DNA from 2 places in the Caballeronia sp. KNU42 genome. Region 1 is predicted to be linked to the other one. Evidence: riboswitches for the same ligand, from Rfam matches in the RefSeq annotation. Region 1 holds a riboswitch; the other holds the start of a gene.

Region 1 (7,670 bases):
AGATCGGCTTCTTGCGCCGCTTGCGCGAGCAGCGCGCGGCAGCCGCTCTCGCCGACCATCCACAAATGCAGCGAATACACCGGCGCGCCGGACGCGCGTTCCAGGATCATTGGATCGAGGAAGTCGGGGCCGGTCTTGAAGACCCGCACGCGCAGGCCAAGGCGTGCGTAATAGCGCGCGAGCCCGGCGGTGACGGTGGTCTTGCCCTGGTTCGACGCAGGCGCGCTGATGAATAGAGCGGGGCACGCGCGCACGTCAGAACTCGACGCCGCGTTGCGCCTTCACCCCTTGCTCGCGATACGGATGCTTGATCGGGCGCATTTCCGTCACGAGATCGGCTGCTTCGATAAGCGCGTCCGGCGCATGGCGCCCCGTCACGACCACATGCAGCATGTCAGGCCGCGCATTGAGCACCGCGAGCACTTCTTCGAGCGGCAGGTACTCGTATTTGAGCACTGTGCAGAGCTCGTCGAGCACGACCATCTGGTACTCGCCGCTTTCAATCATTGTGCGCGCCGCGTCCCAACCCTTGCGAGCCGTCGCGATGTCGGCATCGCGATTCTGCGTGTCCCAGGTGTAGCCGTCGCCCATGGTGATGAAGTCGCAGTTCGCGATTGCGCCGAGGAAATCGCGTTCGGACGTATGCAGCGCGCCTTTGATGAACTGCACCACGCCGAGCCGCATGCCGTGTCCGAGCACGCGAACGGCCATGCCGAACGCTGCCGTGGTCTTACCCTTGCCCGTGCCCGTATTGACGATCAGGAGACCCTTCTCGCGCGCAGCGGCGGCCTGCTTTTTCTCGTGGCCTTCCTTGCGTCGCTGGGTCATGCGCAGATGCGATTCTTCGTCCGTTTTCATGATGGTCTCTCGTTGTCAGTCGGTTGATTCGGATCGTCTTCGGCAGTGTCTTCAGCGATAGCGACGCTCACGCCGCCGGTCACGGTTTTTGGCACGATGATTCGTCCGTTGCGCGATGCCAGCAGCGCGCAGGGTTCGCAGACACCATCGATGCCAAGCAGCGCCCGAACCCGTTCCGACGCGCCAGTCTCGATCTGCGCGATGTGTTGCTTCGAAAAAAGTTGCAAGGGAAAACCGTGGCGATCGGCGAATTCGAGCAGTCCGGTTTCGTCGTTCTTGCTATCGATCGATGCCAGCGCGCGAATGCTCGCCAGCGGCCGCGTCCCGAGCGCCGCGAACACGGCGGCATGAATTTGTTCGACGCTGACACCGCGCCGGCATCCTATACCGATGACCCACGTGCTCACGATTGCGCCCGGCTCGCGCGATCGGGACGAACGCAAGCGAGCCTGCGCAAAGGCAGGCATCGAGGTGAGCGCGGTATCGATATCGAGCGCTGGAAAATTGGATTCATCTGACACGATATAAGCACTACGTCCTTCATCCGTCCCTCGCGGATGTGGCGTCCAGCGCGCTGTCAAAGCTAAAGCGCACCACTTGGCGACTGGCCGGTATCCGGGCTTGGCGACCGCATTCCGCTCGCCTTCCCGCTCGTCGGAGCAGTGGCCGTGGAGGAAATGGGCGCTCGCTTCGAATGAGAATCAGCAATGACAGTCAGTCGAAGCAGGCGCGGGTCGCGTACCGTTGCGGGGACAGCACAGGTTTTTGCCGACACGGTGCGTGGGGCCTGAGGCCTTGAAAATACGCACATGCAGATCCTGTTTCCCGTTTAACTACGCGCGCAGGAAAAGCGCGCGTGAGCACCAGACGCGGGGCAAAGATAGCACATGGGGTGCTGGTTGCGCTGGGCTTTTACCGGTTGGAACCGCCCGGTAAAGCAGGTCCATTGTGCTCGCAACGGCGAAGTATCCCGTCGCGAGGCAGGGGCTGAAGACCTTTGCGCACCCCGGTCAAACCTTGACGCTCATTGCCCATCAGCCTAGACTTCGCGGTAGTTTTCTGGTGCTCGCGCGCGGTTTCTTGCTGCGCGCAGTTAAACGGGAAGCAGGAAGCGTTGCCGGAATCCCGGCCGTGCCAACCTGCGCTGCCCCCGCAACGGTCAAGCGAAAATCCCGCGACGTGGTTTTATCCTGGTTCACGCCGGGTTCACACCACTGCGCACGATAAAGCCGGCTTCGAAAAACCACTGCATGCGTGATGTCATGCGGGAAGGTGAAGCGGCATTTTCGCCAGCCCGGATACCGGCCGGAACGAGTCAACACCTGAAGCGGACGTTTGTCGCGGGGATGCGGCATACGATCGACACTTTTCACCATGCTTTTCCGGATTGCCATCCTGCTTCGCGACATTCGCGAGCGCGTTTTATAGCTCGCCTCGGTCGGCAAAGGGCCATGCATTCCGGCAGCAAGCAGCCAATCGATAAACGGAGCAACGGATGCAAACGCGCAAAATCCCGGTCACGGTCGTCACGGGTTTCCTCGGCAGCGGCAAGACCACATTGATGCGGCACATCCTGCAAAACGCGAAAGGGCTGCGGATCGCGGTGATCGTGAACGAGTTCGGCGAACTGGGCATCGACGGCGAAATCCTGAAGGGCTGCAACATCGGCTGCGAGGACGAAAGCGTCACGGATCAACCGAATCTGTATGAGTTGTCGAACGGTTGTCTCTGCTGCACCGTGCAGGAAGAGTTTTATCCGGTGATGGAGCAACTCGTCGAACGGCGTGATCAGATCGATCACGTGCTGATCGAGACCTCCGGCCTGGCGTTGCCCAAACCGCTCGTTCAGGCTTTCAACTGGCCGTCCATCAAGAATGCATTCACCGTAGATGCTGTCGTGACTGTTGTAGATGGTGCCGCTGCTGCAAGCGGCCAGTTCGCGGCGAACCCGCAGGCTGTCGACGCACAACGACGCGCCGATCCGAACCTCGATCACGAATCGCCGCTGCATGAGTTGTTCGAAGATCAGCTTGCTTCAGCGGACCTGGTGATTCTCAACAAGACCGACCTGATCGACGAAACGCAGCAACGCGCGGTGGAAACGCTGATTCGCGGCGAAATTCCGGCAGGCGTGAAGATCGTGCCGGCGCAGATGGGGCAGCTTGATCTGCATGCGCTGCTCGGGCTTGAGGCGGCGTCGGAAACGACGATTCATCTGCGGGTCGATCATCATGGTTCCGTCGATGACGAAGACCACGCCGATCATCACCACGACGACTTCGATTCAGTCGTGGTGCAAGCGCGGGTCGAGTCGCGCGAGGCTGTGGTCGCTGCGTTGCGTTCGCTGGTCGATGCCAACACGATCTATCGCGTGAAGGGTTTCGCGGCCTTGCCGGGCACGCCCATGCGGCTCGTCGTGCAGGGAGTGGGTCAGCGTTTCGATACCTACTTTGACCGCCGCTGGACAGCAGAAGAAGCCAGCGAAGGAGTCAGCCGGTTCGTGCTGATTGGTGAAGACCTCGATCAACCGCGTCTGCAACAAGCGCTGGTTGCGGCTCTCGCCAACGCACCCGTGCAGGCCTGATCCATGCATCTGCTACGCACGACGCCCGGCGGTTTTGTCGACGACGCAGCCGGCGTCATGCGTATCGATCAGACGCCGGCGCCTATTGTCGTGCTCAGCTCTGCCGACACCACGCTCTCGCTGCTCGCGAGTGTCGTGCCGCATCTGGAAGCGGATTTTCCAGCGGTGCGCCTGGCAAATCAGGCGTTCTTGCGGCAACCGGCCTCGGTGGATTTTTACGTCGATGACGTGCTGAAACATGCGCGCGTGATCGTCATCGATCACCTTGGCGGCGAAGCGTACTGGCCTTACGGAATCGAGAGCATCACCACGCTCGCGCGCCGCAATGGCCAGATGCTCGTGATGTTCTCCGGCGACTTGCAGGAAGATCCGAACCTCGTGGCGAAGAGTACGGCCGAGCCGGCGTTATGCGATCAGCTCTGGCGTTATCTGCGTGAAGGTGGCGCGAAAAATGCCGAAGAGTTTCTTCGTTGCATTGCGTTCCGAGCGTTGGGGTACGGGCGCGAAGCGCGGGCGCCGAGTCCGTTACCGGCCGTGGCAATCTATCATCCGGCGCGGCAGATCGCGACCGCTGACGACTGGAAAGAACGCTGGATTCAAGGTGCGCCCGTTGTCGCCATGCTGTTCTATCGGGCCCATTTGCAGTCCGGCAACACGGACGTATTCGATGCGTTGATCGTTGCCCTGGAAGCGCAGGGCCTCAACCCGCTGCCGATCGCGATGGCGTCGCTCAAGGACCCTTTGAGTCGCGAAGTCGTGCAGCAGCTTTGCGCGGATCATCGCGCGTCGCTGGTGCTTAACACGACGTCGTTTGCGGCTGGTGTCATAGACGACCCCGTGCCTTTCGAACTCGCGGGCGACGCGCCTGTGCTGCAAGTCATCCTCAGCGGTGGAAATCGCGAAGACTGGCTGAAGGACAACCATGGCCTGAACTCGCGCGATGTCGCCATGCACGTGGCCTTGCCGGAAGTCGATGGCCGCATCATTACGCGTGCGATCAGCTTCAAGGGACTTGCGTATCGATGCAAGATCACGCAAGTCGACGTCGTGCGCTATCAGCCGGACTTTGAGCGGGTGCGTTTCGTGGCTGAGTTGAGCCAACGCTGGTGTCGCTTGCGGCAACTTGATAACGCCGACAAACGCATCGCGCTCGTGCTCGCGAATTATCCGTTGAGTGAGGGCCGCATTGGCAACGGCGTGGGTCTGGATACCCCCGCGTCCGTCGTCAATATCCTTTCGATGCTGGAAAAAGAAGGCTATCGGGTGGATGCAATTCCCGCCGATGGCGACGCCCTGATGCAAGCGCTGACCTCGGGCGTGACGAACGATCCCGTGGTTCGAGATCTGCGTCCCGCGTTGCAAAGCCTGGCGCTCGACGACTACCTCGACGCTTTCGCGAAGCTGCCGGACAACGTCCAGCAGGAGTTGAATGCACGCTGGGGTCCGCCCGAAAGCGATCCCACGGTGCGTCGCGGCCGCTTCATGATCGCGGGCTGGCGCTGCGGGCATGTGTTCATCGGCATCCAGCCGGCGCGCTCGCGTGAGCGTGGCGACTACGCCAGTTATCACGACGCGGAACTCGTGCCGCCGCACGCGTATCTCGCGTTCTACTTCTGGCTGCGGCTGCGATTCAACGTGGACGCGATCGTTCACGTGGGCAAGCACGGCAACCTTGAATGGCTGCCGGGCAAGAGCGTTGCATTGAGCGCGTCGTGCTGGCCCGACTTGACGCTGGGCGCCATGCCGCATCTGTACCCATTCATCGTCAACGATCCAGGCGAGGGCAGCCAGGCGAAGCGGCGGGCGCAGGCGGTCATCATCGATCATTTGATGCCGCCGCTCACGCGCGCTGAAAACTACGGTCCGTTGCAGGACCTTGAACGTCAGGTCGACGAATATTATGAAGCGCTGATGGTCGATCCGCGGCGCGCGAAGCTCCTTCGCAAGACTATCCTGGCGAGCATCGTCGAGCATCGGCTGCATGAGGAACTCGGACTCGATAAACCTCGTGATTCTGATACCGAAGATGTGTTGCTGACACGGGCGGACGCGTATTTATGCGAGCTCAAAGAGGCTCAGATCCGCGATGGCCTGCATGTGTTCGGCGCATCTCCGCAAGGCGTGCAACGCCGCGATACCCTGCTTGCCCTCGGCCGCTATCCAACCGGCGATGCGCAAGGCGCGAACGTAAGTGTGCTTACCGCTTTGGCTCGTGACTTGAACCTGGGCGATGCATTCGATCCCCTCGATGCCGATTGGACCGCGCCATGGACAGGTCCCCGTCCTGTTGAACTTGAAACGGTGATCGATGCGCCGTGGCGTCATCATGGCGACACCCGCGAGCGACTTGAGTTGCTGGCAACGTCGTTGCTCGACGGGCCATTGGATGCGGCGGGGCCGAACACTTCACAGGTACTGACGCGCTTGAACGGCGATCTGCTCGTGCGGCTCGACGCTTGCGGCCCGCAAGAGCTCAAGCAGCTTCAACGCGGTCTCGACGGACGTTTCGTACCGCCGGGTCCGAGCGGATCGCCATCGCGCGGAAGGCCGGACGTGTTGCCTACCGGCCGCAATTTCTACTCGGTCGATACTCGCGCCGTCCCAACGCGCGCAGCCTGGACGCTCGGCCTGAAGTCCGCCAACCTGCTAATCGAGCGCCACCTCCAGGAGCACGGCGATTACCCGCGCGCGATTGGTTTATCGGTGTGGGGCACGGCCACCATGCGCACCGGCGGCGACGATATTGCTCAAGCCATGGCGCTGATCGGCGTGCGGCCCAAGTGGGCGGCGGGCAGCAATCGCGTGACCGATTTTGAAGTCCTGCCCATCACCATCTTCAATCGCCCGCGCATTGATGTGACGCTGCGTGTGTCGGGATTCTTCCGCGATGCATTCGCCAACCTGATGCATCTCTTCGATGCCGCCGTGCAAGCGGTGGCCGAACTCGACGATGAAGGTGAAGACCTCAACCCGATCCGTGCGCGCATCATGCGTGAACGCGATGAACACATGGCGCGTGGACTCGACGAGAAGGAAGCCCGCTTGCGTGCAGGATGGCGCGTGTTCAGCACGAAGCCGGGCGCATATGGCGCTGGCTTGCAGGAGATGATCGACGCGAAGCAATGGCAAAACGATGCTGACCTCGCGCGCGGTTTCCAAAGCTCAGGCGGGTATGCGTATTCGCAGAAGGGCGATGGCGTGGAGGCGCGTGATACCTTCGGTGCGCGCTTGTCGACCATCGACGTGGTGGTGCAGAACCAGGACAATCGCGAACACGACCTGCTGGATTCGAATGACTATCATCAGTTCCAGGGCGGCATGGTGGCGGCCGTGCGGCATCTTTCCGGCACCCAGCCGCAAGCGTATAACCCTGACCACAGCAATCCGGCCTCGCCACGCATCCGCACGCTGCAGGAAGAAATTTCCCGCGTGATCCGCTCACGGGTGGTCAATCCAAAATGGATCGACGGCGTGAAGCGACATGGATACAAGGGCGCGTCGGAACTCGCGGCAACGGTGGATTATCTGTTTGGTTACGACGCCACCGCGCGGGTCGTATCGGATCATCAATACGCGCTGGTCTCCGATGCCTACGTGAACGACGCAGACACGCGAGCGTTCATGCAACAGCATAATCCGCACGCACTGCATTCGATCTGCGAGCGTTTGACCGAAGCAATACAGCGTGGCCTATGGCAAAGTCCCGGTGCGTATCAGGACCAGATAGAACGCCATCTGCTGGATGCCGAACAGCAACTGGAAGGGCAACGATCGTGAACGAACTCATCTTCCCGTTTGCCGCATTGGTCGCACAAGAGCCCTTGCAGCAAGCACTTTTACTAGCCGCGGTCGATCCTGCACTGGGTGGCGTATTGGTCAGCGGTCCGCGTGGCACCGCGAAATCAACGACTGCGCGTGCGCTTGCTGAACTACTGCCGCAAGGCCAGTTCGTGACCCTGCCGCTGGGCGCAAGCGAAGAACAGTTGATCGGTTCGCTGGATATTCAAACCGCGTTGCGCGAGGGTGACGTGCGCTTTTCGCCGGGTTTGCTCGCGAAGGCGCATGAAGGAGTGTTGTACGTCGATGAAGTCAACCTGTTGCCCAATCAACTTGTGGATCAGTTGCTCGATGTCGCCGCGAGCGGTGTGAACGTGATCGAACGTGACGGCATTTCGCATCGGCATGAAGCGCGCTTCGTGCTGATCGGGACCATGAATCCGGAGGAGGG
Region 2 (7,670 bases), on a different replicon from region 1:
CTGCGGGACCGCTTCGGCGGGTGGCAGGTCACGCGCGTCATTCCAGTGCGGCAGCACGCGCTCGGTCACATCGTAGATCCGATGAAAATTGCGTCGTTCCGCGACCATCAGTTCGCCGGTCGCGAACAGCACTTCCAGGTGACGTTTCTCTGGTTTCCAATCCCACCAGCCGGCGCCATTACCGCCTTCGCGAGCGAAGTCCGCTGAACGAATCGGACCGGTCGCACGAATGCGCTCGAGCAGCTGCTCGATGTCGTCGCGATACTTTGCATGCCAGTCTGCCGCGTATTTCCAGCCCATCCCGACAGGATCAAGCATCCGGTGACGCAACAGTCCGTAGTCTTCTATGGGCACGAGGCAGGCCTCATGCGACCAGTATTCGAACAGGGAGCCCTCGGCCAGATGCTCGTCGAGCCATTGCGGCTGATAGTCGCCAAGGCGGCTGAATAACACAAGATAAGGACTGCGAGCGACCACGTGGATGGTATCGATCTGCAACTGCGCCATGCGGCGAATTGCGCCAAGCACGTCTGCTTTTGTCGCCTTGCGGCGCGGCGGCGCAAGCAAGCCTTGGGCTATCAGATGCAGGGTACGGGCGGCCGACAGGGGAATCGTCTTCATGCGGTGGGCTCATCAGCGGAGGCGCTTCGGCTGGATACGTTACCAGAGGACCGGCTCGGGCGCGTGGCGGCGAATCGCCTTTGCCGGATCTCCAAAGCATGCCGATTGACGGGCTCGGTTTGCAATCCCGAAGGCGCTGCACGCGCTGAGCCTCGCCGTCATCTAAGCATTTTCCCCTAGGTGCAAATTGCTTGACTGCGAAAAAATGGCAATCTACATTTCGAGCCTGTTCATACATGTACTTTTTATAACGGATAGGTAGGGCGGCTTGTTCATTGCCGTAGCACGTCCGTTATTTTTATTACCGGGGGGTCTATGAAGCTGGGTCGATACGCTGCATGTGCGGCGTTGTTGTCGTGTAGTTATGCTCACGCGGATTCTGGTGTGACGCTTTACGGTATCGTGGATGAGTTCTTTCAGTATGTTAATACTGGCAATCACTACACGGCGGCCATCGGATCAAGTTCCGAATGGGCTAGTCGTTTTGGATTAAAAGGCTCCGAGGATATTGGCGATGGCAATAAAGTCAATTTTCAACTCGAGAACGGTTTTAATCCAAACGATGGCACATTCGCTTCCACTGGCCAGATGTTCAACCGGCAAGCGTGGTTGGGTTTATCGGGTAACTGGGGCGAAGTGAGATTGGGCCGCCAGAACTCGCCAGTCTTTTACGACCAGGGTTATCTGGATGCATTCGGAGCCGCGACCCAGGCGTCCGGGTTCAGCAACTTGATGACCTACGTTGTGCGCACGAGCAATACCGTGTCGTACCAGTCGCCGGTCATAGCAGGCTTGCAGGCGGGCGTCTATGCCGGGTTTGGCGATGCCGGCGGATTGCGCTCGGCGGGTTCGAGCTATCAGGCGGATCTCCAATACAACAGCGGGCCGATCGCCGCCACCGTGGCATGGCAGGCCGTGAAGAACGCCACCAATTCTTCAACCGATACCGCCGTTGAGGCCGGCGCCTCCTACACCATCCAGAAGGCCACGATTTATGCCGGCTGGGCCGCCAGCAGATGGCCCGACATTAATTTGAATGTCAACGTTTATGGTATTTCCGGAAAATATCAATTCACGCCTGCCGTGTTTGTCGCGTTAGGCTATACCGCATTGCACGATAAAACCGCCGCTGCCGATAATGCAAATCAGATTGCCGCCATGGCCCAGTATGATCTTTCTAAAAATACCAGCGTGTACGGCACTGTTTCTTATCTGACCAATCATAATCAGGCGTCGTATACGCTGGCGGGTTCCGCGAATTCGGGCTTGCCGCTGGCTTACCCGGGCGCGAATCCGCACGGCGTCTCGATTGGCATGTTCCATAAATTCTAATTTCATTTCGGCTTGACCTGTACGAAACATGTTCAAACATGTTCTTATGAAATTATCTTCTCCCTGCCTGCGCTCAGGACGGTAAGGTCGCTTCGATCGCTCTTCCCCGGATCGTTTCCGGCTGATCTGGGGAAGCCGATACTGCGTTCTCCAATGTCGGGAACGGTAAGCGAAATGAAGGCGGGCGCTGCGCAAGTGCACGCTATGCAACGCACATGCTCTCGCGCTGCCGCAGCGTGCCGGCAGATCATCGGAAGCACTGGCTTGATAGTGTCGGACGGGGATTCGGAAGTAAAATGCGCGCATACGACTCGTGGAAGCTGGTGCAAATCCAGCACGGTCGCGCCACTGTGATCGGTTCAGCACGAACCGGAAGTCAGACCTCGGCGTCGTATATCCCTTTTCTGACTTTGGGGCGCGCACTCCCCGGGAGACATCCACATGACCGATAGCCGATACTGCCCGCCATCCTGGCTCACTGCCGGAGCCGCATCCCCTCGAGTGGACGGCTTGGCCGGCGTCGGTGTACAAGACCCCGCATAAGTGAATTCGGCCGCCCCTTGCGGCGTGATTGATTGCGCAGGGGAGGCGGGACGTCCGCCTTTTGCCTGGACCAGCATCCGCGATGTGGGGTGCATCTGCTTGGCGACAGAACTCATCGTAAGTAAAAAGCGGCTTGGCCGCTGCGTGCGTTCGCGGGTTGATCTTGCCTGTCGGAACGAGCCTCAGGGCGGTGGCGTTTCCACAAAATCCAACATCGACACGCTGCGTTTGCGCTCGCGGCCTGTCATCCAATCTTCCAATAACAAGGCGTTCCCCGTATGAAGTTCCGTCATTTCATCCTCACCTCTGCGTTGACGGTTTCGGCATGGCAGGTTGCACAGGCCGCGGATGACTCATCGTTGCCGCAGCCGGAGCAGCTTCCGTCGGCCGCCACGCTGCCGAATATTCTTGTCACCGGCGATACGCAGCATCTGCCGCAGTCGTTCGATCAACGCTACGCGTCCACACAAGTCCTCACCCGCGCGGATCTCGATCGTCTGTCGCCTATCGACCCGAGCATCACGCAAGCCCTCGCAACGCTGCCGGGCGTCACCATTTCACAAAACGGCGGCCCTGGCTCTTTAGCCTCCGTCAGCATCCGCGGTTCATCGGGCAGTCAGGTCGCGGTGTTCATCGACGGTATCCGCGTGGGTTCTGCGACCACGGGCCAAGCCGCGTGGGCCGATCTGCCGACCTCGGCCTTCGACCGCGTCGAGGTTATCTCAGGACCGGCGGCTGCCTCGTTCGGCGCGGATGCAGTGGGTGGCGTCGTGCAGCTCTTCACGAACCGTGCGGCAAATCAGCCTAACCAAACCACGATCTCAACAGGCGGCGGTTCGAACAAAACCTTCGATACGCAGGTCCGCACGTCAGGCAGCATTTCGTCCACGGGTCCGCTCTCGGCTCTGGCCGGGCTGACCTATTCGCTGGGTCTGCACGACTACAATACCGCGGGAATCGATGCGACCCAGCCCTGGGCTTACGGGCACGAGGATGGCCGCAATCCGTACCATGCTCAGGACGTGGATGCGCGTCTAGGCTATGCGCATGACAACTGGTCGATCTCAACATTCGCTCTATATCACCGGTCCGACCTGTCCTACGATAATGCCGGCGGCGATGACCGGCAGCTCGATCATCAGTTGACGACGGGCGTAGCGTTTCATCTGGACATCACGCCGTTCACGCAGTTTGACCAGTCTGTCGGCTACGCGACGGACCGGCAGTTCCTCTATGCCAACAACCCGGCCATTCCGACCGACGAAATCGACTCCACGCGCTTCAGCACGTCGACCTCGCTGACCCATCAGGAACGCGGACGCTCGCTCTTCAGTCTGCCACTGTCGGGTGAGACCAAGCTTGCTTACGACTTCACCCGCGAGCAAGCCTTCCTGCCGGTCGACATCCCCATGGGCGTGCCGACGCGCAACGATTCAGCCGTATCGCTCCATCAGTCGGTCACGCTGGGCGCGTTGACGGTGTTTCTTGCAGGGCGCCACGAGATCATCCAGGGCCAGTCGGTGAATACGGGTAATGTCGCCGTCGCTTATGCAATTACGCCGGTTTATACGGCGCGAATTTCGTATGGCAACGCCTTCCGCCTGCCGACTTTCAACGACCTGTACTATCCGGGTTACGCGAACCCGAACCTGCAGCCTGAGCGCAGCGATACGGTCGAGGCAGCACTCGATGCCACCACCTCCTTCGGCACCTTTACGGCCGCTGTCTATGACACCCGCGTGCATGACCTCGTCACTTACGACTCGGTGACCTCTCTCCCTGTGAACGTAGGTCACGCGCATATTCAGGGTATCGACCTGTCGTACAAGGGCACGCTTGGCAACTCGACACCGGTCAGTCTCGCGATCGGCATCTTGAACCCGCAGGACGTGACTGATCAGACGTGGCTCAACCGCCGTCCGCGCCAGACCGTCAGCCTGAACATCGATCACACGTGGGACGAGTTCCACCTGCATGCGCTGAGCACGGGTCTCTCGCTGCTTTACGGCGGATCGACCTATGACGACCAGTTCAACGCGACGTACCTGCCGTCGTACACAACCGTTGCGCTGCGCGCCGCGTACAAGGTCAATTCGCATCTCACCGTGTCCGTCAATCTGTCGAACCTCTTTAACCGGCAGTACGTCACCGCATACGGTTACAACACGTTGGGCCGGACGGCATTCGGCAAGGTCGCTTACACTTTCTGATTACGTGTCGCCATGACCCTGCGAGTCCATTTATGAAGCGAATCCTGATCATTGGTATCGGCGCCGGCAACCCCGACTATGTGACGATTCAGGCCGTCAACGCGCTTAACGAAGTCGATGTTTTCTTCGTGATGGACAAGGGCATCGCCAAGGAAAAGCTGATTGCGTTGCGCAAGGAAATTTGCCGCCGCTTCATTAAGGGCAGTGACTATCGCTTCGCCGAAGCAACCAGTCCCGAGCGAGTACGAGACGCCGTGAATTATCGGGCGAGCGTCGAGGATCTCAATGACGACAAGCAGGCCGTCTTCGAACGACTTATCTCCGAAGAGTTGTCCGATGGAGAATGCGGGGCGTTCCTGACATGGGGCGACCCCGCGCTTTACGACAGCACCATCCGGATCGTCGACTCGATCATCAGGGAGGGCGGTCACGATCTCGTGTTTGAAGTGATCCCGGGAATAAGCAGCATCCAGGCTTTGGCCGCACAGCACAAGATACCGTTGAACCGCATTGGAGAGTCGATCGGGATAACAACGGGGAGGCGCATAGCGGAGGGTTTTCCGGACAACGTCGACAGCGTGGTGGTGATGCTGGATGCTGAAGGCGCCTACAAACGTTTCGCCGATCAGGATATCGATATCTACTGGGGTGCTTATATCGGCACGCCGGACGAGATTCTGGTGTCCGGAAAACTCAAGGATGTAGTCGGAGATATCGAACGGATTCGCGCGGAAGCGCGAAAGGCGAACGGCTGGATCATGGATAGCTATCTGATGCGAAGGAACACAACTCGCAAGGATAACTAATGGTAGCTAAACGAGACTCTGCCGATTGAATTGCGCACTGACGAACGGCGCTCTCATAGAACGTTTCGCGCGCGACTCGATTTGCAGTCTGATCCCATCGGTCGAGTCGGCTTTTAATCATTGGCTTGTTAATAAAATCGAACATCGTATGGGTTGCCGTCATGCGGCATCGAGAACCCTCGGTCCGTCGTTGCTTTCGGGGCCTCCATCTCCTAATCTGATCGAAGAGGCTCGGGTCAAGGAAAGCCGGTGAGCCTTCAGGTACTTTATTGGAGGTCCGAATGATCTTTGATCGAACCGAGACAGCCGTGGTTTTCATCGACCCGCAAGTCGATGTCTTAAGTAAGGAAGGCAAGAACTGGGGCGCGGTCGGAGCAAGCGTGACAGAGAATAAGACGGTAGAAAACATGCTGCGAATCTTCAAGGCGGCAAAGTCCGCGAGGCTCGCGGTCTTTATATCGCCGCACTACTTTTTTCCTACGGATCGCGCCTGGAAATTCAATGGACCGTTGGAGACGGATGAATTCGCCACCGGTACGTTTGCGCGCAGCGGCGGGTTGAGTCTGGACGGCTTCGAAGGCTCCGGCGCTGACTGGCTCGACGTCTTCAAGCCCTACATCAACGACGGCGAGACAATCGTTGTCAGTCCGCACAAGGTGTTCGGACCGCAGACCAACGATCTCGTCCTGCAACTGCGCAAGCGCGGAGTGAGGAGGGTGGTACTGGGAGGCATGCTTGCGAACATGTGCGTGGAGTCACATCTGCGTGATTTGCTCGAACAGGGATTCGAGGTTTTTGTTGTCAGCGATGCCACTGCAGGACCGCGTCATCCGGTCTGGGGCGACGGGTACAAGGCGGCGATGATCAACTACGCGTTTCTCGCGCACGGCGTGGTCAATACCGACGAAGTCGTGGCTTCAATGCAATGAATCCCCGTCAGGACAAGAGCCCTGACGGGGGTGATGCGACCCCTTAGGCGAGGTCGAACCTGTCGAGATTCATCACCTTCACCCAGGCTGCGACGAAGTCGTTGACGAATTTTTCCTGCGCGTCCTCGGTTGCATAGACTTCACTCAGGGCCCGGAGCTGGGAATGCGCACCGAAGATCAGATCGACCGCGGTGCCGGTCCACTTCCTCTCGCCGGTCTTGCGGTTACGCCCCTCGAACGCGTCCCGAGCCGATGAAACCGGCAGCCATTCCGTGTCCATGTCGAGCAGGTTGCGGAAAAAGTCGTTAGTCAGCGTTTCCGGTTGGTGAGTGAATACGCCATGCGGACTTTTCCCCGCGTTGACGTTCAAGGCACGCAAGCCGCCGATCAGCACCGTCAGCTCCGGGGCGGTCAAGGTCAGCAACTGCGCCTTATCGATCAGCAAAGCCTCCGGCCGAGCCTTGACCTTGCCCGACAGGTAATTGCGGAAGCCATCGGCAACCGGTTCGAGCGCCGCGACGGATTCCACGTCGGTCTGTTCCTGCAAGGCGTCCGCGCGACCGGGCGTGAACGGCACGGTGACCTGATGGCCGGCGTTTTTCGCCGCCAGCTCGATACCGGCGCTCCCAGCCAGCACAATCAGGTCGGCCAGCGAAATCTTCTTGCCGCCGGACTGTGCGCCGTTGAACTCGCCCTGGATGCCTTCGAGAGCCTTCAGCACCTTCGACAGTTGCGCAGGCTGGTTGACCTCCCAATCCTTTTGCGGCGCGAGACGAATGCGTGCGCCATTGGCGCCGCCGCGCTTGTCGGAGCCACGGAAGGTAGACGCCGACGCCCAGGCGGTCGACACCAGCTCCGAGACGGACAGCCCTGACGCCAGGACCTTCTCCTTGAGCGAAGCGACATCCGCTTCTGCGACCAGAGGATGGTCCACCGCCGGAATGGGGTCCTGCCACAGCAGCTCTTCGGCCGGCACTTCCGCGCCGAGGTAGCGCACGCGCGGTCCCATGTCGCGGTGCGTCAGCTTGAACCAGGCGCGGGCGAAGGCGTCGGCCAACTGATCAGGATGTTCCCAGAAGCGCCGCGAGATCTTCTCGTAGGCAGGGTCGAGGCGCAGCGAGAGATCGGTGGTGAGCATTGTCGGCCGCTGCTTCTTCGACGCATCGTAAGCGTGCGGGATCGTTTCGGCGCTGTCCTTGGCGACCCACTGGTTGGCGCCGGCGGGGCTC

Evidence for each region. Region 1 has a riboswitch for cobalamin ahead of cobW (cobalamin biosynthesis protein CobW). Riboswitches for the same ligand answer to the same signal wherever they lie in the genome.
Region 2: another riboswitch for cobalamin. It lies ahead of ACSOSP_RS04250 (TonB-dependent receptor domain-containing protein); the one in region 1 lies ahead of cobW (cobalamin biosynthesis protein CobW).

The regions. Positions count from the first base shown of each region.
Region 1 is NZ_CM132390.1:1,747,798-1,755,467, forward strand. It holds gene ACSOSP_RS39105 (cobyrinate a,c-diamide synthase) at 1-254, opposite strand, end outside; gene cobO (cob(I)yrinic acid a,c-diamide adenosyltransferase) at 256-858, opposite strand; gene ACSOSP_RS39115 (cobalamin biosynthesis protein) at 855-1,379, opposite strand; cobalamin riboswitch at 1,448-1,741, opposite strand; cobalamin riboswitch at 1,902-2,182, shown strand; gene cobW (cobalamin biosynthesis protein CobW) at 2,354-3,442, shown strand; gene cobN (cobaltochelatase subunit CobN) at 3,446-7,219, shown strand; gene ACSOSP_RS39130 (ATP-binding protein) at 7,216-7,670, shown strand, end outside.
Region 2 is NZ_CM132388.1:955,356-963,025, reverse strand. It holds gene ACSOSP_RS04260 (winged helix-turn-helix domain-containing protein) at 1-621, opposite strand, end outside; gene ACSOSP_RS04255 (porin) at 937-1,953, shown strand; adenosylcobalamin (AdoCbl) riboswitch at 2,258-2,348, shown strand; gene ACSOSP_RS04250 (TonB-dependent receptor domain-containing protein) at 2,775-4,706, shown strand; gene cobF (precorrin-6A synthase (deacetylating)) at 4,739-5,512, shown strand; gene ACSOSP_RS04240 (cysteine hydrolase) at 5,794-6,441, shown strand; gene katG (catalase/peroxidase HPI) at 6,485-7,670, opposite strand, start outside.